Regions from separate parts of the Azovibrio sp. genome, predicted to be linked through region 1. Evidence: predicted binding sites of a transcription regulator. Region 1 holds the regulator's gene; the other holds the start of a gene.

Region 1 (15,189 bases):
GTGCTGCTGATGGGCGCCGATGCCTTTACCGGCCTGGCGAGTTGGTACTGCTGGCAGGAAATTTTCGGTCTGGCGCATCTGGCCGTGCTGCACCGGCCGGGCTACCCGCTGCTGGAGGAACGCCTGCCGGAACCCCTGGCGCGGGAATTCGTCCAACGTCGGTGTGCCGGGCCCGCAGACCTGGCCCTGGCCCCGGCGGGCGCCATCCTGCCGCTGCCCATGACCCAGCTCGACATTTCCGCCACCCACATCCGCTCCCTGCTGTCCCGGGGCGCGAGTCCCCGTTATTTGCTGCCCGACGAGGTTCTCGACTATATTCGGCGGCACCAACTTTATAGAAATCAACCAAATCCCTGATGGAACTGCGCAAACTACAAAAAGTCGTCGTCGAAGCCCTGGAAGACATCAAGGGCAAGGACATCGAAGTCATCAACACCACCCAGCTCACCTCCTTGTTCGATCGCATCATCATCGCCTGCGGTGATTCCAACCGGCAGGTCAAGGCCCTGGCCCGCAATGTGCAGGACAAGGTGAAGGAAGCCGGGGGAGAAGTGGTCTCCATCGAGGGCGAGGAAACCGGCGAATGGGTGCTGGTAGACCTCGGTGACATCGTGGTGCATGTGATGCAGCCGGCCGTGCGTGCCTATTACAACCTGGAAGAACTGTGGCAGACCACGCCGGTCCGGCGCCAGAAGGCCCTGGAAGGCGAGCACAGCAGCGCATGAAGCTGTCCATTGTGGCCGTGGGCCACAAACAGCCGGACTGGGTGGTGGCCGGGTGTCAGGAATACCTGAAACGCATGCCCCGGGAGTTGCCCACTCAGGTCATCGAAGTCAAACCCGAACCCCGTGGCGCCAGGACCCGGGAACAGCTGCAGGCGGCCGAGAAGGGACGCATCCTTCATGCCGCTGGCGACAGCGTCCGGCTGGTGGCCCTGGATGAAAAGGGCTGCGACCTGAGCACCAGGAAACTGGCCGAACGGCTGGAAGCCTGGATGCAGGATGGCCGCGACACGGCGCTCCTGATCGGCGGGGCCGACGGCCTGGATGCCGGACTGAAACAGCAGGCCGACGAGATGATCCGCCTTTCCAGCCTGACCCTGCCCCACGGCATGGCCCGCCTGCTGCTCTGCGAACAGTTGTACCGGGCGGTCAGCCTCCTGAAGAACCACCCCTACCACCGTGAATGACCCGGCATGAACCTCACCTCAGGCTTTCAGCGCATCTACCTGGCCTCCCGCAGTCCCCGGCGGCGGGAGTTGCTGACGCAGATAGGCGTCCATTTCGATACCCTGATCTTTCGCACCGGCGACCGGGCCGATCCGGAAACCGACGAAACCCCCGTCCCTGGCGAGGCGGCCGAGGATTATGTGGTGCGTCTGGCCCGGGCCAAGGCCCGACATGGGCAGCGCTTGATCGAGTGGCGCCATCTGATCGCCCAACCTGTCCTGGCCGCCGACACCACGCTGGATGTGGATGGTCTCATCATCGGCAAGCCGGTCGATGCCACGGATGCCGCCGCCATCCTGCGTCGCCTTTCGGACCGCAGCCACCGGGTATTGACCGGTGTGGCCGTGGGGTTTGAAGACCGGATGGAAACCGCCCTGAGCATTTCCGAGGTGCGCTTCCGGGCCCTGGAAGAGGCCGAAATCCAGCGCTATGTGGCAAGCGGCGAACCCATGGACAAGGCCGGCGCCTATGGCATCCAGAGCCGCGCCGGCCTGTTTGTCGAACACATCAGCGGCAGCTACACCGGCATCATGGGCTTGCCCCTGTGCGAAACCGGCCAGCTCCTCAAGATGTTTGCTTATCCGTTCTAAGGGAACGGGACATGAAACCCAAGCCGCAGGTTCAGTAGTAAACTTCGCCCCACTTCATTTTCGCGACCTTCCTGGCAAAGGCCGCCCATGACCGCAGCCATGCTCGAACTGACGCTCAACGGCACAAGCCGCCGCTTTTCCGGAACCTCCCTCACCCTCGCCGCGCTGATCGAGCAGCTGGGCTATACCGGCAAGCGCATCGCCGTGGAGCACAACGGGGAAATCGTCCCCAGGAGCCAGTATGGCAACATCTTGCTGGCCAATGGCGACCAACTCGAAATCGTCGTTGCCGTAGGCGGCGGCTAAGCTTTTTTCAGGATCAATTTCATGGATCAATTGCGCATCGCAGGCCGGGCCTATGGCTCCCGCCTTCTCGTCGGCACCGGCAAATACCGGGATTTCGATGAAACCCGGATGGCCATCGAGGCCTCCGGCGCCGAGATTGTCACCGTCGCCATCCGCCGCACCAACATCGGCCAGGACCCCGGGCAGCCCAATCTGCTCGATGCCATTCCCCCTTCCCGATACACGATCCTGCCCAACACCGCCGGCTGCTACAGCGCCGAAGAGGCGGTGCGCACCCTGCGCCTGGCCCGGGAACTGCTGGACGGCCACGCCCTGGTGAAGCTCGAAGTGCTGGGCGATTCCACCACCTTGTTCCCCAACATGCCGGAAACCCTGAAAGCCGCCGAAGTGCTGGTGAAGGACGGCTTCCAGGTGATGGTGTACTGCACCGACGATCCGGTCCAGGCCAGGATGCTCGAAGCGCTGGGCTGCGCCGCCATCATGCCCCTGGCCTCCCTGATCGGCTCCGGCATGGGCATCCTCAATCCCTGGAACCTGCGCCTGATCATCGACAACGCCAAGGTGCCGGTGATCGTGGATGCGGGCGTCGGCACCGCCTCCGATGCCGCCATCGCCATGGAACTGGGCTGCGACGGGGTGCTGATGAACAGCGCCATCGCCCACGCCAGAAACCCGGTGCTGATGGCCTCTGCCATGCGCAAGGCGGTCGAGGCCGGACGCACCGCCTTCCTGGCCGGGCGCATGCCGAAGAAGCACTACAGCGCCGATCCCTCTTCTCCCACCTCCGGCCTGATCGGTTCCCGAGCATGAACGCCATGACAGCGCCGCAAGAAGGCGCCGGCGCCGGAGGCCGCGCCGGTCCGGAGCCCGATTCACACGGCCACATCCGCAGCTTCGTGCGCCGGGCCGGGCGCATGTCGGCCGCCCAGCAGCGCTACTACGACACCCTGCTGCCCCGGCTGGGCGTGCCCTACCAGGCCACCCCGATCGACCTGGCGGCCCTGTTCGGCCGCCAGGCGCCGAAGATTCTCGAAATCGGCTGCGGCATGGGGGAAACCACCGCCCGGATCGCCGAGGCCCACCCGGAAAACGATTATTTCGGCCTGGAAGTGCATGTGCCCGGCGTCGGCGCCCTGTGCAAGCTGATTGCCGAAAAGGGGCTCAGCAACCTGCGCATCGGCAACCTTGACGCCATGGAAGTGGTGCGCGACATGCTGCCCGAGGCCAGCCTTGACGGCATCCACATCTTCTTCCCCGACCCCTGGCACAAGACCCGGCACAAGAAGCGCCGCCTGATCCAGCCGCCCTTCGTGGCCCTGCTCACCCGCCGCCTCAAACCCGGCGGCTACCTCCACTGCGCCACCGACTGGGAAAACTACGCCCTGCAGATGCTAGAAGTGCTGAGCCAGGCGCCGGATCTGGAAAACAGTGTCGCCAGCCCCACCCCCGCGGCCCTGGCCGCCGCCCTGGAAGCCGATTCCACCGCCAACCTGCCCGGCTTCGCCCCCAGGCCCGCCTACCGCCCCCTGACCAAGTTCGAGAACCGTGGCCTGCGCCTGGGTCACGGCGTCTGGGATCTGGTGTTCAAGCGTCGGACCTGATCGCGCCCTCGTTCCTGCTCCAGGGCGAGCGCCAGCGGCTCACGCCGCTCCATGATGGATGGCCGGCCTGCGCCAGCAGGCGGCTGCTTTTTGCCAGGGCCTTGCCGCCCTGGCCCTTGAAACGTCACAGGAAGTCAACATGTGGTTTCGCAACCTGCAACTGTATCGCCTGCCCGCCCCCTGGAAGCTGGAACTGTCCGCCCTGGTGGAACAACTGGCCCGGGGCCGCTTCGTGCCCTGTGGCAGCCAGGACCCGCTGAGCCGGGGCTGGGTGCCCCCCCGGGGCGGCGAGCTGGTCCATTTTGTCGGTGGCCAGTGGCTGCTCTCCCTGGCCGTGGAACAGCGCCTGCTGCCGTCCTCCGTCGTCAATGACGAGGTCAAGGAACGGGCCGGGAAAATGGCCGCCGAACAGGGCTACCCGCCCGGCCGCAAGGCCCTGCGCGATCTGAAGGACCAGGTCACCACAGAACTGCTGCCCCGGGCTTTCCTGCGCCGGCGCAAGACGCCGGTCTGGATCGATCCGGTCCATGGCTGGCTGGGGGTGGACGCCCCGAGCCTGATGAAGGCCGAAGAAGTGCTGGAACACCTGCGCCAGTGCCTGGACGATCTGCCCCTGGCCCTGGTGAAAACGCAGCATTCTCCCGCGGCCGCCATGTCCGGCTGGCTGGCAGCGGGGGACGCCTCGGCGGGGTTCACGGTGGACCGGGATTGCGAGCTGAAGTCGACGGACGAGGAAAAAGCCGCCGTGCGTTATGTGCGCCACCCCCTGGAAGGCGATGAAATCAAGGCCCACCTCACGGCCGGCAAGCTGCCCACCCGCCTGGCCCTGACCTGGGACGACCGGATCAGTTTCGTGCTGACCGAAAAAGGCGAGATCAAACGCCTGGCCTTCCTGGATGTCATCAAGGAAAACGCCGGGCAGGACGCCGGGAACGCCGAGGAAATCTTCGATGCGGAATTTGCCCTGATGGCAGGAGAATTCGCCCGCTTCATCCCGGCCCTGCTCGAAGCGCTGGGCGGCGAACAGGCCGCGCCGGAAGCTGCCAGCCAGGACGAACCGCCCTTCTGAACCCGGCCCGCCACCTCCCCGCCGCGCAGGTTTCCGGCCCGCCTCTTCCGGCAAGCGGTTCGAAGCCGCCAGACCCAGCCGGACGAGGATGGATTCCACCGCCCCGCGAAATCGAGGCCCCGGCAATCTTGCGCGAAAAGGCAAGTGAGCCCAAAAAAAAATCCCGGCGCGCCGGGATTTTTTTTGGGCAAGGCGGCCTTGCCTCAGCTCTTCAGGCACTCGCTCATGAAGGCTTTGCGTTCATCACCTTTCAGGGCCTTGTCGCCGGCTTGCTGGTTGCAGGCCTTCATCTTGTCGCGCTGGCTGGCCCCGGAAGCGGTCTTGGTGGACAGGCATTCCTTCATGAAGGCTTTGCGCTCGTCGCCCTTGAGTTCCTTGGCCTTGGCTTCCTGGTTACAGCCCCTCATTTTTTCCTGCTGAGCCTGCTGCGCCGGACTCGGGGCCTTCCTGGCGGGCGCATCTTCCGCATAGGCCGTACCGAGCCCCAGGGTAAAGGCAATGGCGAGGGTGCAGATCACTTGCTTCATGGACTTCTCCTTTGGCTTGAAAAAATGCAAGCTGAATTGTCTTAGAGTTCCTCGTCCAGCACCAGCGCTTTTTGCTGGCGGGAAATGAATTCCTGCATGCTGTCGATGCCGCGCAGTTGCAAGATGGTATTGCGCACGGCGGCCTCCAGCAGGACAGCCAGGTTGCGCCCTGCCGCCACGGGAATCACCACCTTGCGGATGGGCACGCCGAGAACATTCTGGGTCTGGGCATCGAGGGGCAGGCGCGGGGCATCGACACCGGACACGGTTTTTTGCAGGTAGACGATCAACTTCAGCTTCATCCTGCGGCGGGACGCCGTTTCGCCAAAGATGGTGCGGATGTTGAGAAGCCCCAGGCCGCGGACTTCCAGGTAATCCTGCAGCATGCCCGGGCAGCGCCCCTCCAGGGTGGTGGGGGCGATGCGGGCCAGTTCCACCACGTCATCGGCGACCAGTCCGTGGCCGCGGGAGATCAGTTCCAGGGCGAGTTCCGATTTGCCCACGCCGGAATCGCCGGTAATCAGTACGCCCATGCCCAGCACGTCCATGAAGACCCCGTGGACGGAGGTGATGTCCGCCAGGCGACGCGATAGATAAATGCGGAGCAGGTCGATCACCGCGGCGCAGGGTTTGGCCGCCGTCAGCAGCGGCGTCCGGGTGCTTTCGCAAATGGTCCGCAAGGCATCGGGAACCGGCAATCCGTCGGCAACGATCAGGGCCGGCGGCTGTGCCGCCAGGAGGGCGCCGACCTGGCTGCCAAACTGGGCTTCGGAGACACGCCGGAGCCAGGCGATTTCGGCGGTGCCGATCACCTGCAGGCGTTCCGGGTGGATCAGGTTCATGTGCCCCACCACGTCCGCGCCGTAGTTGCCGGATTCCTTCAGGCTGATGCGGCGGTTGGTGCCGACGGCCACTTCCCAGGACAGTTCGAGCTTGTCCCGGTGATCCTCGAAGAGCTGGACTAGGCTGATTTCCTGCATGCAGGGGCCGGATCAGGCAGAGAACAGGGTGATGACACGGGCGGCGTCGGTGGCTGCGGCAAGCTGCTCCCGAAACTGCCGGTCGGCGAAGCAGGTGGCGAGTTCGGACAGGATCTGCAGGTGTTCTTCCGTGGCCTGTTCCGGCACCAGGAGGATGAAAAGCTGGGACACGGGGCGGCCATCCGGGGCATCGAAGGGAATCGGCTCGGCCAGACGGATGAAGGCGCCGGTGGCCTGCTTGAGGCCCTTGATGCGGCCATGGGGGATGGCAATCCCCTGGCCCAGGCCGGTGGAGCCGAGTTTTTCCCGGGCGAACAGGCTATCGAAGACCTGCGCCGCAGCAATGCCATCCGCGCTTTCGAACATCTGGGCGGCCTGCTCGAATACCCGTTTTTTGCTGCCGGCATCCATGCCCAGCAGGACATGGGATGCGGGCAGGAGTTGAGCAATCAATTTCATGATGGGAACCGGAGAGGACCGGGCCGCAACCGGGGGTTGCGGCCGCAGACATCAATCCTCGAGATGATCGGCAACCTTGTCGCCGCGGTGATGGTCCTGAAGCTTCTGCTTGTGCCTCAGAACCTGACGGTCCAGCTTGTCGAACATGCTGTCGATGGCAGCATAAAGATCATCTTCGCTGCTTTCGACAAAAATGTCCTTGCCCGGCACATGTACCGTGACTTCGGCCTTCTGCTTCAGTTTTTCCACCGACAGGATGACATTCACGCCGGTGACCCGGTCAAAGTGGTTGATGACGGGTTCAAGCTTGGCTTCCACATACTCGCGGAGGGCAGGCGTGACTTCGATATGGTGGCCGCTGATCTGTAGATTCATTTTTTTCTCCTCTCTTACAGGGTCTTGCGTAAATTGACCGGCGGGATGTTGAGCGCTTCGCGGTATTTCGCCACGGTGCGCCGGGCCACAACGATTCCCTGCTGGCCTAGTATTTCGGATATTTGACTATCCGACAAGGGCTTCTTGCCATCTTCAGCACTGATCAAATGCTTGATCAAAGCCCGGATAGCCGTGGCAGAACACGCCCCGCCGGTATCGGTGGAGACATGGCTGCCAAAGAAGTACTTCAATTCAAAGATACCCCGGGGAGTGGCCATGTACTTCTGGCTCGTCACCCGGGAGACGGTGGATTCATGCAGGCCGATGGTGTCGGCAATCTCGCGCAGCACCAGCGGGCGCATGGCGACTTCGCCGTGCTCGAAGAACTGGCGCTGGCGATCGACGATGGCCTGGGAGACCCGGGCGATGGTATCGAAACGCTGCTGGACGTTCTTGATCAGCCAGCGGGCTTCCTGCAGCTGATTCGACAGGCCGCCCTCCCCGCGGCGCTGCTGGGACAGGATTTCTGCATAAAGCCGGTTGATCCTGAGCTTGGGGTAGGCATCGGGATTGATCTGGGCGGTCCATTTGCCGCGCAGCTTCTTCACGATGACATCGGGAATGATGTAGCGCGTATCGATGGCCGCAAAGCGGGCGCCGGGCCGGGGATCGAGGCCGACGATCAGCGCATGGGCGGCTTTGAGCGCGTCATCATCGCAAGCGCATGATTTCTTGATCTTGTTGAAATCCCGGGCGGCCAGCAGGTCCAGGTGCCGTTCCACCACGGCCAGCGCCAGGTCCCGGGTTTGATCCTGAGGCAGGGCCTTCAGTTGCAGCGCCAGGCATTCCTGGGGGGAACGGGCCGCGACGCCGGTGGGGTCCAGGCTTTGCAGCTGGCGCAGGGCGATTTCGAGGTCGTCCAGTTCCACTTCATATTCGGGCGGAATGGTTTCCAGCAATTCTTCCAGGCTGGCCGAGAGATAACCGTCATCATCCAGCCCTTCGATCAGGAAACGGATCAGGGCGCGGTCCTGGTCGGAAAACTGGGTCATGCCCAGTTGCCAGGTCAGGTGTTCACGCAAGGATGTGGTGGCGGCCTGGAGGTCCTGGCTATCGCCTTCGTCATCATCCCGGTCCCGGGCGGGGCTGCCATAGCTGCCACTGTCCTGGGACCAGCGATCTTCCTCCACCTCGCTGCGGCTGAGTTCGGCGCGCTCCTCGCTGCTTTCTTCCCGGGCCGGGACCGGCTCCTCCTGGCCCCGCTCGTTGCTGCTGCTGGTATTGTAGGTGTTTTCCCGCTCCGGCTCGTCCTCACGCTCCAGCAGCGGGTTTTCCTGCAGATAACGTTCGATTTCCTGGTTCATTTCCAGGGTCGAAAGTTGCAAAAGCTTGATCGCCTGCTGCAACTGGGGCGTCAGCGCCAATTGCTGGGAAATCTTGAGCTGGAGGGAAGGTTTCATCGGCGGGAGAGAGGTGAGCTTTTACAAAACCGCAGCTTAAAGGCGGAAATGCTCGCCCAGATAAACTTTTCTTACGTCTTCATTATAGACGATCTCGCTCGGAGAACCAGACGCAAGGACATGGCCTTCGTTGATGATCCAGGCGTGATCGCAGATGCCCAGGGTTTCCCGCACGTTGTGGTCGGTGATCAGCACGCCGATATTGCGCTCTTTGAGGAAGCGGATGATCTTCTGGATGTCGAGCACGGCAATCGGGTCCACCCCGGCGAAAGGCTCGTCCAGCAGGATGAAACGGGGCTGGGTCGCCAGGGCCCGGGCGATTTCGACCCGGCGCCGCTCGCCGCCCGAGAGGGCCGCCGCCTGGGTGTGGCGGATGTGGGTGATGTGCAACTCTTCGAGCAGGTTTTCCAGCCGCTCCTTGATTTCCTGGGGCGGGAGATTCTGCAGTTCCAGCACGGCCTGGATGTTTTCCGCGACGTTCAGCTTGCGGAACACGGAGGCCTCCTGGGGGAGATAGGAAAGCCCCCGCCGGGCGCGCAGGTGAATGGGCAGGTGGGTCAGCCTGGTGTCATCGATGAAAATGTCCCCCCCGTCGACTGCCACCAGACCGACGATCATATAAAAGCAGGTGGTCTTGCCGGCCCCGTTGGGACCGAGCAGGCCTACCACTTCGCCGCTTTTGACGGCGAAGGAGACATCGGCCACCACATCCCGGGCCTTGTAGCGTTTTTTGAGATGGTGGGCGCTCAGGCAACTGCGCGGTTCATTCATGGCGGCCATCTTCATTCAGGCCCTGCAGCACCCGGCGGATGGCTTCCTGGGAGAAGCCCCGGTACTGGAGGAATCGTTGTTGCCGCGCCCGTTCGGCCGGCGAGTCGGGCAGGGTGGCAAATTTTTTCTGCCAGACGGACCGGCAGCGACCGTGTTCATCCTCACTTTGGGCCAGGGCGGCGGCAATGGCCTCGGGCTCCACGCCGGACTGGCGCAGTTCCTGGACCAGACGGGCATTGCCATAGCGGCGGCCCCGCACATTGACCCGCATTTCCGCGTAGCGGTCATCGCTCAGCTTGCTGCACCGGACCAGTTCATCGAGCAGTTGCGTCAGAGCTTCAGCAGATCCGGCGTGGGGCGCCAGCTTGCGTTGCAGTTCGGCCCGGCTGTATTCGCGCCGGGCCAGCAAGGCCAGTGCCCTGGCCTCCAGGCTTTCAGGCATCGGCCAGAGCCGGAGCGGGAGCCGGGGCGGGAGCCGTCCTGGCGGGATTGACGATCTCGCGGATGCGGGCTTCGATTTCCCTGGCCAGGTCCGGATGGGCCTTGAGGAATTCGCGCACATTGTCCTTGCCCTGGCCGATCTTGTCGCCCTTGTAGGCGTACCAGGCCCCGGATTTGTCGATGATCTTGTGGATCACGCCCAGTTCGATGACCTCGCCCTCGCGGGAGATGCCCTCGCCGTAGAGGATGTCGAAGATGGCTTCCCGGAACGGCGGCGCCACCTTATTCTTGACGACCTTGACCTTGGTTTCGTTGCCGATCACCTCGTCCCCCTTCTTGATGCCGCCGATGCGGCGGATGTCGAGGCGCACGGAAGCATAGAACTTGAGGGCATTGCCACCGGTGGTGGTTTCGGGAGAACCGAACATGACGCCGATCTTCATCCGGATCTGGTTGATGAAGATCACCAGGGTATTGGTCTTCTTGATGTTGGCGGTGAGTTTCCTCAGGGCCTGGCTCATCAGGCGGGCATGCAGCCCCATCATGGAGTCGCCCATTTCGCCTTCGATTTCGGCCTTCGGGGTCAAGGCGGCGACCGAGTCGATGACGATCACGTCCACCGAGCCGGAACGCACCAGCATGTCGGCAATCTCCAGGGCCTGTTCGCCGGTATCGGGCTGGGAGATCAGCAGCTCGCCCACATTGACGCCCAGCTTCTGGGCATACTGGGGATCGAGGGCGTGTTCTGCATCGATGAAGGCGGCGGTCCCGCCCAGTTTTTGCATCTCGGCCACCACCTGCAGGCAGAGGGTGGTCTTGCCGGAAGACTCGGGACCGTAGATTTCCACCACCCGGCCCCGGGGCAGGCCGCCGACGCCCAAGGCCAGATCCAGCCCGAGGGAGCCGGTCGACACCACCTGGATGGCCTCGTCAATCTCGGCCTCGCCCATCTTCATGATGGAACCCTTGCCGAACTGTTTCTCGATCTGGGCCAGGGCAGCGGCCAGGGCCTTTGCTTTGTTGTCGTCCATGGAAGTTACCTTGAATGTTCAGCGGGGAATTATGGCACAAGCCCCGGATGTGGAATAAATTTTGCCGGAAGCCCATGTACTGTATGGGCGTACAGTATATGCGCTTCCGGAGCGGATGCAAGGCCGGCGGCTTACAGGCCGTGTTGCTGGAACCAGGCCAGCATCCGCCGCCAGCCATCCTCGGCCGCTGCCTTGCGGTAGCTGGGGCGGTAATCGGCATGAAAGGCGTGCGGCGCCTGATCGTAGAGGATGATCTGCGATGCCCGGGCGGCGGGGGCCGCGGCGCTTGCGAGGGCCTTCTTCATCCGTTCCACGGAGGCCAGGGGGATGCCGCTATCCTCGCCGCCGTAGAGCCCCAGCACCGGGGCCTTCAACTCGGCGACCTCATCCAGGGGATGGCGCGGGGTTTGCGGCGTCACCTCGCCTTCGAGGCGGCCATACCAGGCCACCCCGGCCTTGAGGGAAGATCGGTAGGCGCAATAGAGCCAGGTGATGCGGCCGCCGTAGCAAAAGCCGGTGATGCCCAGCCGGGCCGGATCGCCGCCGTTCTGGAAGGCCCAGGCGGCGCAGGCGTCGAGGTCGGAGAGCACCTCGGCATCCGGGGTCCTGGCCGTGATCTTCTCCAGGATTTCCGGCACGCTCTCGATCTGGCGCGGGTCGCCCTGGCGGGCAAACAGCTCGGGGGCGATGGCCAGGTAGCCGAGCTTGGCGAGGCGGCGGCAAATATCGGCGATGTATTCATGGACGCCGAAAATTTCCGACACCACCAGAATCACCGGCAAGTGCTCCTGGCCGGCGGGCCGGGCCTGGTAGGCTTCCACCTCGCCCAGGGGCGAAGCGAGCTTGACCCGGCCTGCCAGCAAGCCGGCGCTGTCGGTGTGGATGGCGGTCTGGGCCATGATCGGCTGGGTCGCCAGGGCAAAACCCACCCCGGCGGCGGTGGTGATGAAATCCCGGCGGCTGAAGGGGCGATCCAGGGGGCGCCCCGGGACCAGGCTATCGAATTCGGAATGTTTGCTTGTCATGGGAGATGCCTTCCTGAGGTGGGAAAGAGGGAACGGCATGATAGCCCCGCAGCGGCCCGCCCGGTAGGCCCGGTAGGCCCGGCCTTTTTGAAAGCGCATCGCCAGGGCGGAAGGCGCACCGCAGCGGCAAAACAAGGCCCGGCGCCTGGCGTCGATGCCATCCGTTCAACTAGCGCTGAAGCGGTTGTGACGCACCGGCTTGCGCCAGACGGGCCGCTCTTCCGGGTGGGCCGGATGCAGGGCCGCCGTCATTTCCGCCAGGGCCCGGGCCACCCGCTCGTTGAGGCTGCCCCGGGGCAGATGGCCGCGACTGTCGGGCGTGCCGGCGGGCAGGCCGGTCAGCAGCTCCATGGCTTCATCCACCGTCGCCACGGGCCAGACGTGGAACTGGCCGCGCTCGGCCGCCTCCACCACATCCGGACGCAGCATCAGGTGGGCGACGCTGGCGGCCGGGATCAGCACCCCTTGCGTCCCCGTCAGGCCCCGGGCCTTGCACAGGTCGTAGAAGCCTTCGATCTTTTCATTGACGCCGCCGATCACCTGCACCTCGCCAAACTGATTGACCGAGCCGGTCAGGGCCAGGCTCTGGCGGATCGGGGCCTGGGCCAGGGCCGAGAGCAGGGCGCAAAGTTCGGCCAAAGAGGCAGAATCCCCCTCCACCTGGCCGTAGGACTGCTCGAACACCAGGCTCGCCGCCAGGGAAAGGGGCTGATGCCGGGCGAAGCGGGCGGCCAGGAAAGCGGTGAGGATGAGCACTCCTTTTGAGTGGATGGCGCCGCCCAGCTCGGTTTCCCGCTCGATATCCACGACGTCCCCGTCCCCCACCCGGGCCGTGGCCGTGACCCGCACCGGATGGCCGTAGCGCTCGCCCGCCAGTTCCACCACCACCAGGGCATTGGCCTGACCGGCCCGCTCCCCGTCCGTGGAAATCAGGGTGCAGCCCTCCAGGGTGGACTCCAGCACATGGCGCGGATAGCGGTCGGCCCGCCGGGCCCGGGCCGCCAGGGCGGCGCTGATGGCTTGGGCTTCCACCCGGCTGGCATCGCCATTTTCGGCCCTGGCATGGTAATCCGCCTCCCGCATCAGGTCGGAAAGATGGCGGGTGTGCAGGGAAAGGCGCAGGGCGTGTTCGGCATGGCGGGCCGCCGCCTCGATCAGCAGGGCCACCGCCTCGGCGCTGAAGGGCAACAACCCGCCCCGGCGCGCCAGGGTGGCCAGGAGGCGGGCATAGTGGTTTTCGTTTTCCTGCGTTCGCAGCAACTCGTCGTCAAAATCCGCGGCCACCTTGAACAACTCCACGAAATCCGGATCGTTCTCGGTGAGCAGGTAGAACAGCTCCCGCTCCCCCACCAGCACCACCTTGACCTGGCAGGGCGCCGGCTCCGGGTTCAGGGTGGCCTGGCTGCTCCAGCCCTGAGCCTCGGCGGGGGGCTCGATGGCGATGCGGCTGCTGCGCAGCGCCCGTTTCAGGCCGTCCCAGGCATAGGGCTGGGTGAGCAGGCGGCCGGCGTCCACGACCAGATAGCCGCCGCTGGCCCGGTGCAGGGCCCCGGCGCGGATCAGGTTGAAATGGGTGGCATGGCCGCCGGGCATGGGCAGGTGCTCGATGCTGCCGATCAGGTTGCCAAAGCCCGGGTTGTCCTCCCGGATCACCGGCGCCCCCCGGGTCTGGCTGTGATCCACCAGCAAGTTCACCTGGTAACGGTGGAAGCTGAACTTGCCCTGCTCGAGCTCGCTGTCCGGGTTTTCTTCGTCTTCACCGGGCACGCTGCCGCGCGCCACACAGGTAATCACGTCGGCGCTGATGGCATCGATGAAGGCCAGCACTTCGGGCAGATCCGCATGGTGGCGGCGCAGGCCCCGGGTGAGGTGGGCCAGCACCGGGGTCAGGGCCTGGCGCTCGGCCCGCTCGATGGATTTTTGCAACTCCTGACGCCAGCCGGGAAAGTCGGCCAGCAGGTCGGCCAGCTTCAGGCTCCAGCTTTCCACACGGCGCTCAATGGCCTGGTGTTCGGCCTCCGAGAGGGCCTCGAAGGCCTCCGGGGTCATCGGCTTGTCATCCAGGGTAGGAGCAAAGACAAAGCCCTCCGGGGTGGTCAAGAGACACAGGCCGTCCGCCGCGCACGCCTGGCCCAGCGCGGCAATGGCTTCCTCCTCGCGCTTCTTCTGGCCATCCTGGAGCGCCTGCACCCGATCCACATGGGTATCTGCATCCAGGGCCGCATCGATGGCCGGGGTCAGCTCCCGCACGAACTGCTGCAGGGCATTGCGCAGCTTGATGCCGCGCCCGGCCGGCAGGCGCAGCAGGCGCGGGGTGCGCGGGTCCTCGAAATTGTGGATGTAGCACAGGTCCGGCGGGGTCGGGGCCCGTGCGGCCTGTTCCTGCAGCAGGCGGAACACCGTGGCGTGGCGGCCGGTCCCCGGCTCGCCCAGCACGAACACATGGTAGCCCTGGTGCGGCATCGAGAGCCCGAACTGCAGGGCGGCCTCGGCCCGGGCCTGGCCCAGGCCGCCGGGCAGGTCGGCCAGCTCGTCCGTACTTGAAAAACCCAGGCAGGCGGGGTCGCAGCACAGGCGGAGTTGGGGGGGAGTCAGGGCAGTGGTGGTGGTCATGGCTTACAGGGGTGAAAAAGGGGGCGGAGGTTCCGTTCCCCGGGGTTGGGTGGCTTGGGTGGCTTGGGTGGGTGGCAAGCGAGACGCGGCGGGATGCGGTGAAACCTCACATCAGCACGATGTCGTACTGCTCCTGGGCGTAGCTGGCTTCGGCCTGCAGGGAAACGGGTTTGCCGATGAAGTCGGAAAGCTGGGCCAGGGACTGGGATTCTTCATCCAGGAACAGGTCGATCACCTGGGGGCTGGCGAGCACCCGGTATTCCCTGGCATCGAACTGGCGCGCCTCGCGCAACAGTTCGCGCAGGATCTCATAACAAACCGTGCGCGCCGTCTTCACCTCGCCCCGGCCGCCGCAGGTGGGGCAGGGCTCGCACAGCACATGGGCGAGGGATTCCCGGGTGCGTTTCCGGGTCATTTCCACCAGGCCCAGCGCGGTAAAGCCATTCACCGTCAGGCGGGTGTGGTCGCGGGCCAGGGCCTTGTTGAACTCGGCCAGCACGGCTTGACGGTGGACCGGGTTCTCCATGTCGATGAAATCCACGATGATGATGCCGCCCAGATTGCGGAGCCGCAATTGCCGGGCGATGGTCTGGGTGGCCTCCAGATTGGTCTTGAAGATGGTGTCGTCGAAGTTGCGCAGCCCCACGAAACCGCCGGTATTCACATCCACCGTGGTCATGGCCTCGGTCTGGTCGATGATCAGGTAGCCGCC
Region 2 (8,382 bases), on a different contig from region 1:
CCATGCACCATCCGCCCTTTGCCGTGGGCATCCCCGGCATGGACGAAATCGCCTGTCGCGGCGAGGTGGCCGCCCTGGGTCGGCTGCTGGCCGCAAGGCGCGGGGTGGAGGGCCTGCTCTGCGGCCATGTGCATCGCCATGTGGCCACCCTCTTTCACGGCATTTTTGCCCAGGTGGCGCCGGCGACCGCGCATCAGATCGCCCTCGATGCCGAGCCCCTGGCTTACACCCTGGAACCGGGCGGTTTCTTGCTGCACGACTGGGAACCCGGCCGGCCTCTGCTCAGCCATTACCTGCCGCTCCAGGCCGCGCCGGTATATGCGTATGAGGAATGAAAAACGCCGGGCAAGGCCCGGCGTTTCACGTGGAACAAGAAGTTCAGCGGAACACCACGGTCTTGTTGCCATGCACCAGCACCCGGTCCTCCAGGTGGTAGCGCAGGCCCCGGGCGAGCACGGTCTTTTCGATGTCCTTGCCGTAGCGCACCATGTCCTCGGGGGCATCCGAATGGTCGATGCGGATCACGTCCTGGTCGATGATCGGGCCCTGATCCAGGTCTGAAGTGACATAGTGGCAAGTCGCCCCGATCAGCTTCACGCCCCGCTCATAGGCCTGGTGATAGGGCTTGGCGCCGACGAAGCTGGGCAAAAAGCTGTGGTGGATGTTGATGATCTGGTTGGGGTAGGCGGCGCACAGATCCGGGGAGAGGATCTGCATGTAGCGCGCCAGCACCATGCAATCGCCGCGCACCTCCTCGAAAATCCGCTTCACTTCGGCGTAGGAAGCCGCTTTATTGTCTGGGGTGACCGGCACATGGTGGAAGGGAATGCCGTGCCATTCCACGAAACCCCGGAAGCTGTCGTGATTGGAAATGACGCAGGGAATCTCGATATCCAGTTCCCTGGCCTGCCAACGGGCGAGCAGGTCGTAGAGGCAGTGCTCCTGCTTCGACACCAGGATGACCACCCGCTTCTTGATGGCGCTGTCGCTGATGCGCCAGACCATCTGGAGAGGTTCGGCGATGGTGGTACGAAAGCGCTCCCGGAACTCCGCCAGCAGGAAGGGCAGGGAATCCGCCTTGATCTCGATGCGCATGAAGTACTGCTGGGTCAGGCCGTCGGCGTGGTAGCTCGATTCGAGGATCCAGCCGCCGTGTCCGGCGATGAAGCCCGACACCTTGGCGATGATCCCCACCTGATCCGGGCAGGAGGCGGAGAGGGTGTAGAAGCGTTCCCGATGCATGGCGTCGGCCCTCAAGCGTTGCGGGCGAAGGCGGCGTCGATTTCCTGGCGCAGGGCGGCGTAGTCCCGGGTGACCGGGAACTGGGGAAATTCCCGCACCACGTTCTCGGGCGGGTGGAACAGGATGCCGGCGTGGGCTTCGCCCAGCATCGCCGTATCGTTGTAAGAATCGCCGGCGGCCACCACCTGGAAGTTCAGCTCCTTGAAGCGCCGCACTGCTTCCTGCTTCTGGTTTGGCATGCGCAGGTGGTAATTCACCAGAAAACCCTGGGCATCGGCCTCCAGGCTGTGGCAGAACAGGGTGGGCCAGCCCAGCTGACGCATCAGCGGGTGGGCGAATTCGTAGAAAGTGTCGGAAAGGATGACGAGCTGGTAATCCTCGCGCAGGCCATCCACGAATTCCCGGGCGCCGGGCATGGGGCCCATCGCGGCGATCACCTTCTGGATGTCCGGCAGGCCCAGCTGCTTTTCGCGCAGCAGATTCAGGCGAAAAGTCATCAGCTTGTCGTAATCGGGTTCATCCCGGGTGGTGCGGCGCAGTTCCGGGATACCGGTCCGTTCGGCAAATTCAATCCAGATTTCCGGTACCAGCACACCTTCGAGGTCGAGACAGACGATACGCACGACAAACTCCCTGTAATCCGACAAATGAAGGCAGGATTCTACCCGAATGCGCCGGGGCTCGTGGGCGGGCCGCAAAGCCGCCCCGGCCCGCCCCAGCCCGCCCCAGCCCGTCGTGCCGGGGCGGCGGCTTTGCTACTGTCAATAAACGAGCCGGGCCCTTTTCATTGACCTCAACTCGAAAGACTGAAAGGACTGATGCCTCATCCCGATGCCGCCGCTATGGAAACTTCACGGAAAAAATTGCCCTGTCTGCACATTTTTCGGGTTCAGCTACCTGTTGCGGTCAATATCAGGAATAATCCAGCAATTCTTGCTGCGGAAAGGATGCAAAAGTGCAGTTGATTGCCCGACTGTTGTTGATTGCCGGGAGCCTCATTGGCAGTTGGTTTTTTGCCCAGGATGCCCTCAATTTCCCGATCATTTCTTTCATCATCGCGATGTTTCTGGTCGTCATCCTGATCGCCATTCTGGCTTTTCGGCAGACGATAGCCGGTTTTTTCCGCCGCCTTCTAGGCAAGGACGAACCCGGAGACGAATCCAAAGATGAACCCAGATGAAGCGCCTGTTGCGGCATCCCCGGGGCAAAGGACAAGCTGATTGAAGCCTCGCGCCGCGCGAATCACGCAGATCCATCGGGTTCTGTCCCCGCGACTTCAGTCAATATGAAAATTTGCGCAACAATGCGCGGATAGTACGTAAATCAGTGCACCCGCACCCTGCGCAGGAGGTACGCCGTGGGAACTGACCGCAAAACCATTATCTTGACGAGGACCGGCCAACAACACGACCGGCGAGTCCCGCAGCGCTGTTAGCGATGCGGGGTTTGATCCGACGCCGGAAAAGGGAAGTCGAGCGACTGAAGCACGAGTCCTGACCGCCGTCCCGCCAGCGCCGAGTTTTTGATGTCACCTGATACCCCTGCCCACAGCGAGGCGCCAACAATCAATGGGGTCAGAGCCCATGGCACCCCCTTGAGCCGTTGTCGTACCGGTCCCGGTAAATTAAAAGAGGCTGAAAGCCACCCAGGGTTCAGATTCAATCGAGGCGACAACTATTCTGACTCAGGGGCCTGAACACGGGGCCTTGCTGCAAAGCCCGCCAACGCTTGCCATTGCCCCTGATTTCCCGGTTGGCCCTGCCCGTGGGTGAGCGCCTGGAACTTGAAAGTCGTAGCGATTGGAAGTGGCGCGGGCGCTCCATCAAGCGGATGGATGGCACGACGATCTCCATGCCCGACACGGAGCGTAATCAGCAAGCCTATCCACAAAGCGGTGTGCAGCGTGCAGGGCCGGGCTTTCCCCTGGCGATGTTGGCGGTCAGTTCGTTATGCGCAACAACCCACTCAGGATCAAAGGAGTCTGACCCTGTTGATCGGCGTGCTCCTTTTTGCGGCTCAGCGGCATTCGGAAGGGGCGTATTTTGCGGGTAGCGTGCCCAAACCCGTCGATAGGCCGCGCCCGCCCGCCGTGGCATTGGTAGAAGAGGCGCAGGCCCAGTCGATGGCACCCGTGACGCCCTCCGCCAATAGCGCTTTCTGGACGTTAGGGGTAAAAATCAGCGTCTTATTCTGTGCGTCCGCAGGCAGGCCGGAACTCGCGCCGGCACTGGTGACGGTAATGATGCCCAAGGCCGGGTCGATCGCGATATTGGCGACGAATTTCGACTGTTTTTCCGCGACAGATCGGGCGTTATATTCCGTTGCGGCCCTTGTCACGCCTGCCACGCCACCGCCCAGGAAAGCTTCGGAGACGAGCGCTTTTGCAGTGTTGCCCGCCAGCAGCAACTCCGTCATTTTGGCGCGTGTGGTGAAGTCCTGATAGGTCGGCAGGGCCACGGCGGCCAAAATGCCGATGATGGTCACCACAATCATCAATTCGATCAGGGTGAAACCTTGTTGCCGGAAGTTTTTCATGGTGTGCCACCTCCTGGTGCTTCAGTGATGCAATGAAATATCAGAATCAACCCTATGCAATAAACCTGCCATCCATTTGCGCCATGGCGGCTGGGCTTGTGCGCCGGCACACGGGGGTCAAGGCCGCAAAAAACCATCTACTGGAACATAGCCCACGATTTGCAGCCTGGGATCGAGCAGCGCCACCCAGTCTCCGGTTTTACGGCTGGCCAAGGGCAGGAAGCGCAACTGGTCTATTGGAACCCCGGTTTTGGCGACGGCGGCCTGCAAGGTTGCGGCCTCTTGGGGACGCTGCTCGATCAAATCGCGCACGGGTCGGGCACGCTGCGCCATGGCAGAGTGGGCGTTTTCCCAGGGCTGCCACCAGTGGGGGCGCATGGCGGGCGAAACGCCCGCCAGGTTCAACTGCACGCTTTCAAAAAATTCCTCGCTATTTCTGGCCTTGCGTGTGCTCACTGGCATCACCCCCCAGTAAGGCAAGGACTGCAGCCCCGCCGGCGCCTGAGCCAGGGTTTCGGTCTCGACTTCATTGGCCCTGACGATCACCAGTCGATCTGCTTCAAAGGCCAGCACCACCGGGCGGGCAAGCCACAGGCTGTGCAGGCCATAAAGCAGCGCCGCCAGCTGCACCAGGCCGATTAGCGAAAAATCGACCCAGCGCTCGCGCCGCGATTTGGCGGGGTTGGCCAAGATCAGGGTCAACAAGGGGCCACATAGCGCGTCCACCACCAGCAGCAGCACGAACATGCGGCCCACCCCCAATAGCGAAGCAAAAGGCGGCGGATAGAGCAGGCCAAACACAAAGAGGCCCGCCACCGCAGCAAGGCAGGCCGAAATCAACAGATGGCGCCCTGCATAGCCAAACGCAAAGCGAAAACGATTTACGGCGTCAGGGGGCATGGCGAGATGAGGCAGGAGGTGGGCAGGAAAAAGGGCGCTTGTAGCGCCCTTGGGTCTTGATCAGGCAGTTCCGGTGGGTACCGATACCCGCCTGTGCGTCATCAACGGCACTCGGAAGGTGCGTACTTGGCAGGCATGTTGCCAAGCGTCGCAGTCAAACCACGGGCAGTTGCAGTGGTGTTGGTGGTTGAGGCACAGGCCCAGTCGATCGCACCAGAAGCACCATCAGCCAAAGCAGCGCCTTGCACGTTGGGCGTGAACACAAGGGTCTTGCCTTGCGCATCGGTGGGCAAACCGCTGGTAGCGCTCGCGCTGGTCACCGTGATGGCACCGGTCCCAGCATCAATCGCGATATTGGCCACCATCTTCGACTCCTTCTCGGTGATGGCACGACCATTGTATTCGGTCGCGGCAGCCTTCACACCCGCCAGGCTGTCGGATTGGAAGGCCTCGCTGACCAAGGTCTTGGGGGCGGTAGCTGCGATGACCATTTCAGAAACCTTGGCGCGGGCGGTGTAGTCCTGATACGCCGGCAGCGCGACGGCGGCGAGGATGCCGATGATGGCGACGACGATCATCAATTCGATCAGGGTGAAACCTTGTTGTGCCTTGCGCACGAGGGAAATTTGCGACATGGTAGTACTCCTTTATGGGTTGGACATTCCAGAAATTTCTTTTCCGGCAATTTGCTGAGTGCATGGCCCATGCCAGGTGGAAAACCTGTTTGAAATCAACATCGTGAAAAATGCGCTGGATTCTGGCACGACGGGCGCCCTGTCATTGGCACAGCCTGGCACGGCCTGGGCTGTGCCAGGCGCGGTTGAAGAGGATGAGACATGAACTTTGAAGCGATCAGCATGGAGGCGGCGGTGGCCTTGACCGGCTTGAGTAAGCGCACCTTGTGGCGGCGCCTGGCCGAGGGCCTGTTGCAGAAGCTGCCCGCTGCGGCGGCTGTGACGCGGCTCGAACTCGATGGCGTGCTGGCCCTCGCCGGCCTCGAATTGGGGGCCGAGGAGCGGGCCTTGTTGTGCCAGGCCGACGCGGGCGATGCCGCGGCGCAGGCGGAGATCGGCCTGTGCTGCTTTCGCGCCGGGCGGCCGGCGGCGGCGGTGTATTGGTTCAATCTTGCCGCGGCGCAAAACCATGCGGATGCGATGCAGTGCCTGGGCCAGTGCTACGCCGCCGGCACGGGGGTGGCGCGGGATGACAACCTGGCGCTGATGTGGATCGCCAAGGCCGCGGCGCACGGCCACCGCATCGCCCAGCACCAGATGGCGGGGCTGCAGCGCTGACGGCGGGAGGTTGTTTCGCCCTCGATGTCTTCATGTCGGCAGGGCGTCTCCTGTTCCCAGGCCGGGTATTCGGCGGGTATTCGGTGGGGTTCCAGAGGCAGGCTGGCTGGGGGCGGGTTATGCTGGCTCAACAACCCGGCAAGAAGCCCTTCGTCTTCGATAATGGGCCGAGCTACAATCAATTCGTCGTTGGCCCAAGCGGCAGCGGTATGTCATATGCAGCCGCTGCTGAGATAGTCCTGAGATAGTCAAGTCCAATGGGAGAACCGATAATTGGGGTCTGTTCCCTGTTGGTGTGGTTTCAATGTTGTTTAAGGAGTCCTTGATGGGCACTACCTACGAAAAGGATGTGATTGCTTGGTCTCAAGAACAGGCCGCTCTGCTGCGCTCGGGGCGCTTCACTGACTTGGACATCCACCATATTGCGGAGGAGATTGAGGACGTGGGCAAGAGCGAACAACGCGAGTTGGCAAACAGGATGGCCGTTCTACTTTTCCATCTGCTCAAGTGGGAATTCCAGCCGGAGCGCCAAGGATCGAGCTGGGAACGCACGATCAAGACGCAGCGCGATAGCATCGAGCGGAGAATCCAGAAAATGCCTAGCCTCAAATCCTCGCTGGACGATCCTGATTGGTGGGCCGATGCATGGGGAGACGCCATTATTGAGGCCTCGAAAGAAACCGGCCTTGATAACGCCGATTTTCCGGAAAAGTGCCCGTGGCCGCTGGCTGAAATCATGGATCACAGCTTCTTCCCGGGCATGACGAACACGCCACGCCCGTGATACTGCAGCGCAGCCGGCCTCATGCGTGCTGACCAGGGGCCGCTATATGCGGCCCCTTTGCTTGTCTCATACTGCCGCAGTTTTCACCACACAACTTCCCGCATACCTGCGCCACATCCATAATCTGGCGCACGCCACGGGAGCCGCGCTCAACCTTCGTACCGTGGCGATCACGGGCGATCAGGCACAACGCGATTCCTGCCTCATCGATCGCACCGACATCCGACAAATCGATTGCGGTCGCCTTGACCGGGAGCTGGCGTCGCGGAAATCAGCGCCCAGGTGGTTGTGCAACCTTTTTTCTGTAAATAATCCGAGGCGATGTCATCGGGATGATGGGATCAGTCTTTCATATTGAGATAGATCTTGCCGGTCATCCACTCCTCATCGCACTCGACAGCAATGTAAAGCCGAACCCGTCCTCGACCATTCCAGACAGTGGCCATCCCAACTATCAAGACCGTGTGGATTTTGATGGGATCAAGGCGCTGTGCAGTGAGCGCGGCGCGCAGATCGTGGTGGGTTTCGCGGGCGGAGAAGCTGCGTTGAGGCAGAGCGATCTGAAGCAACTACTACGGCAGCGCGCATTCAAGTGGGATGTCGCTGCGGGTGGCCAGGGCAATAAACAGGCGGTCAACTGGGTCGCTGGCAACCGGTTCATCGATATCGTGCTCAGCCTTGAAGCCGCCTGCACAGGCTTGAATGAGCCCTCTGCACCGGTCAGGATTGCTGCTCAGATCCCGAAGGAAGATCTCGAGGTCGGCGCGTGGTACAGCGGAAAAGGGCGCAATGGCGACGTAGGACTTTGGGATGGCGAGGACTTCCTGGTGCTTGGCTTGGAAGGCAAGAAAGTCGGTCCTGATCGCTCTGACCGGGAAGACGAGTGCCGCATCAAGCGCGAACCCTGCTGCACCGTGGATGAGGGCTGCTTCCAGCCATTTGCCAAGCTTGTTCCTGCTCATCACTCGGCATAGAAAGCCACGACGATCCCCCGATCTCACTGCCTTCGACGGTGGTGGGGTCGGGGGATTTTTGCGTTTTTGGGTGTAAATGGGTGTCTTATTGGGTGTGCCGCCTGGGAAATGGGTGTAATTGGGTGTACTATTGGTTCATGCTCCGAACCGACACTATCCAGATCACGCCAGAGATGCTGGCCCTGATCGCCAAAATCGATGAGTTCAAAGGTGCCTGGCGTGCCTTGGGGACCCTTGCGCCTGAGCGTTTGTCCGCTTTGCGCCGCGTAGCCACCATCGAGAGCATCGGCTCCTCGACACGGATCGAGGGCAGCAAGCTGACCGACCGCGAGGTCGAGCAACTGCTGGCCAACCTGGAGATCAAGCGTTTCGATACGCGTGACGAGCAGGAGGTGGCGGGTTACGCGGAGGTCATGGATGTGGTGTTCAGTGCTTGGCAGGACATCCCCTTCACCGAGAACTACATCAAGCAGCTACACCAGATCCTGCTCCAGCATAGCGACAAGGATACGTGGCACCGTGGTCAGTACAAGACCAACACCAATAGCGTGGCGGCCTTCAATGAGCGCGGCGAGCAGATCGGGATTGTGTTTCAGACGGCGTCGCCGTTCGATACGCCTCGTTTGATGACCGAGCTGGTCAGTTGGGTCAATGC

What was found. Region 1 encodes sigma-54, which starts transcription at its own class of promoters, with help from an activator protein. Its sites were predicted from a motif close to TGGCACGCTTNCTGCTNA; they were not measured.
Region 2: the regulator sigma-54 is predicted to act here: its motif matches at 3,831-3,848, upstream of WBH99_RS08375 (pilin).

What each region holds. Positions count from the first base shown of each region.
Region 1 covers NZ_JBASOH010000138.1:2,641-17,829, forward strand. Annotated here, with positions in the region: gene nadD (nicotinate-nucleotide adenylyltransferase) at 1-357, shown strand, start outside; gene rsfS (ribosome silencing factor) at 357-725, shown strand; gene rlmH (23S rRNA (pseudouridine(1915)-N(3))-methyltransferase RlmH) at 722-1,189, shown strand; gene WBH99_RS13930 (Maf family protein) at 1,196-1,819, shown strand; gene thiS (sulfur carrier protein ThiS) at 1,907-2,125, shown strand; gene WBH99_RS13940 (thiazole synthase) at 2,147-2,935, shown strand; gene trmB (tRNA (guanosine(46)-N7)-methyltransferase TrmB) at 2,932-3,726, shown strand; gene WBH99_RS13950 (recombination-associated protein RdgC) at 3,866-4,795, shown strand; gene WBH99_RS13955 (PsiF family protein) at 4,999-5,322, opposite strand; gene hprK (HPr(Ser) kinase/phosphatase) at 5,364-6,302, opposite strand; gene ptsN (PTS IIA-like nitrogen regulatory protein PtsN) at 6,315-6,761, opposite strand; gene hpf (ribosome hibernation-promoting factor, HPF/YfiA family) at 6,813-7,136, opposite strand; gene WBH99_RS13975 (RNA polymerase factor sigma-54) at 7,151-8,596, opposite strand; gene lptB (LPS export ABC transporter ATP-binding protein) at 8,633-9,367, opposite strand; gene recX (recombination regulator RecX) at 9,360-9,809, opposite strand; gene recA (recombinase RecA) at 9,802-10,839, opposite strand; gene WBH99_RS13995 (dienelactone hydrolase family protein) at 10,971-11,864, opposite strand; gene WBH99_RS14000 (Lon protease family protein) at 12,030-14,477, opposite strand; gene rng (ribonuclease G) at 14,584-15,189, opposite strand, start outside.
Region 2 covers NZ_JBASOH010000087.1:736-9,117, reverse strand. Annotated here, with positions in the region: partial or broken gene WBH99_RS08395 (hypothetical protein) at 1-335, shown strand, start outside; gene purU (formyltetrahydrofolate deformylase) at 379-1,242, opposite strand; gene thrH (bifunctional phosphoserine phosphatase/homoserine phosphotransferase ThrH) at 1,254-1,865, opposite strand; gene WBH99_RS08380 (hypothetical protein) at 2,198-2,422, shown strand; gene WBH99_RS08375 (pilin) at 3,259-3,777, opposite strand; gene WBH99_RS08370 (hypothetical protein) at 3,895-4,677, opposite strand; gene WBH99_RS08365 (pilin) at 4,779-5,312, opposite strand; gene WBH99_RS08360 (hypothetical protein) at 5,514-5,969, shown strand; gene WBH99_RS08355 (DUF29 domain-containing protein) at 6,295-6,753, shown strand; gene WBH99_RS08350 (hypothetical protein) at 7,086-7,727, shown strand; gene WBH99_RS08345 (Fic family protein) at 7,865-8,382, shown strand, end outside.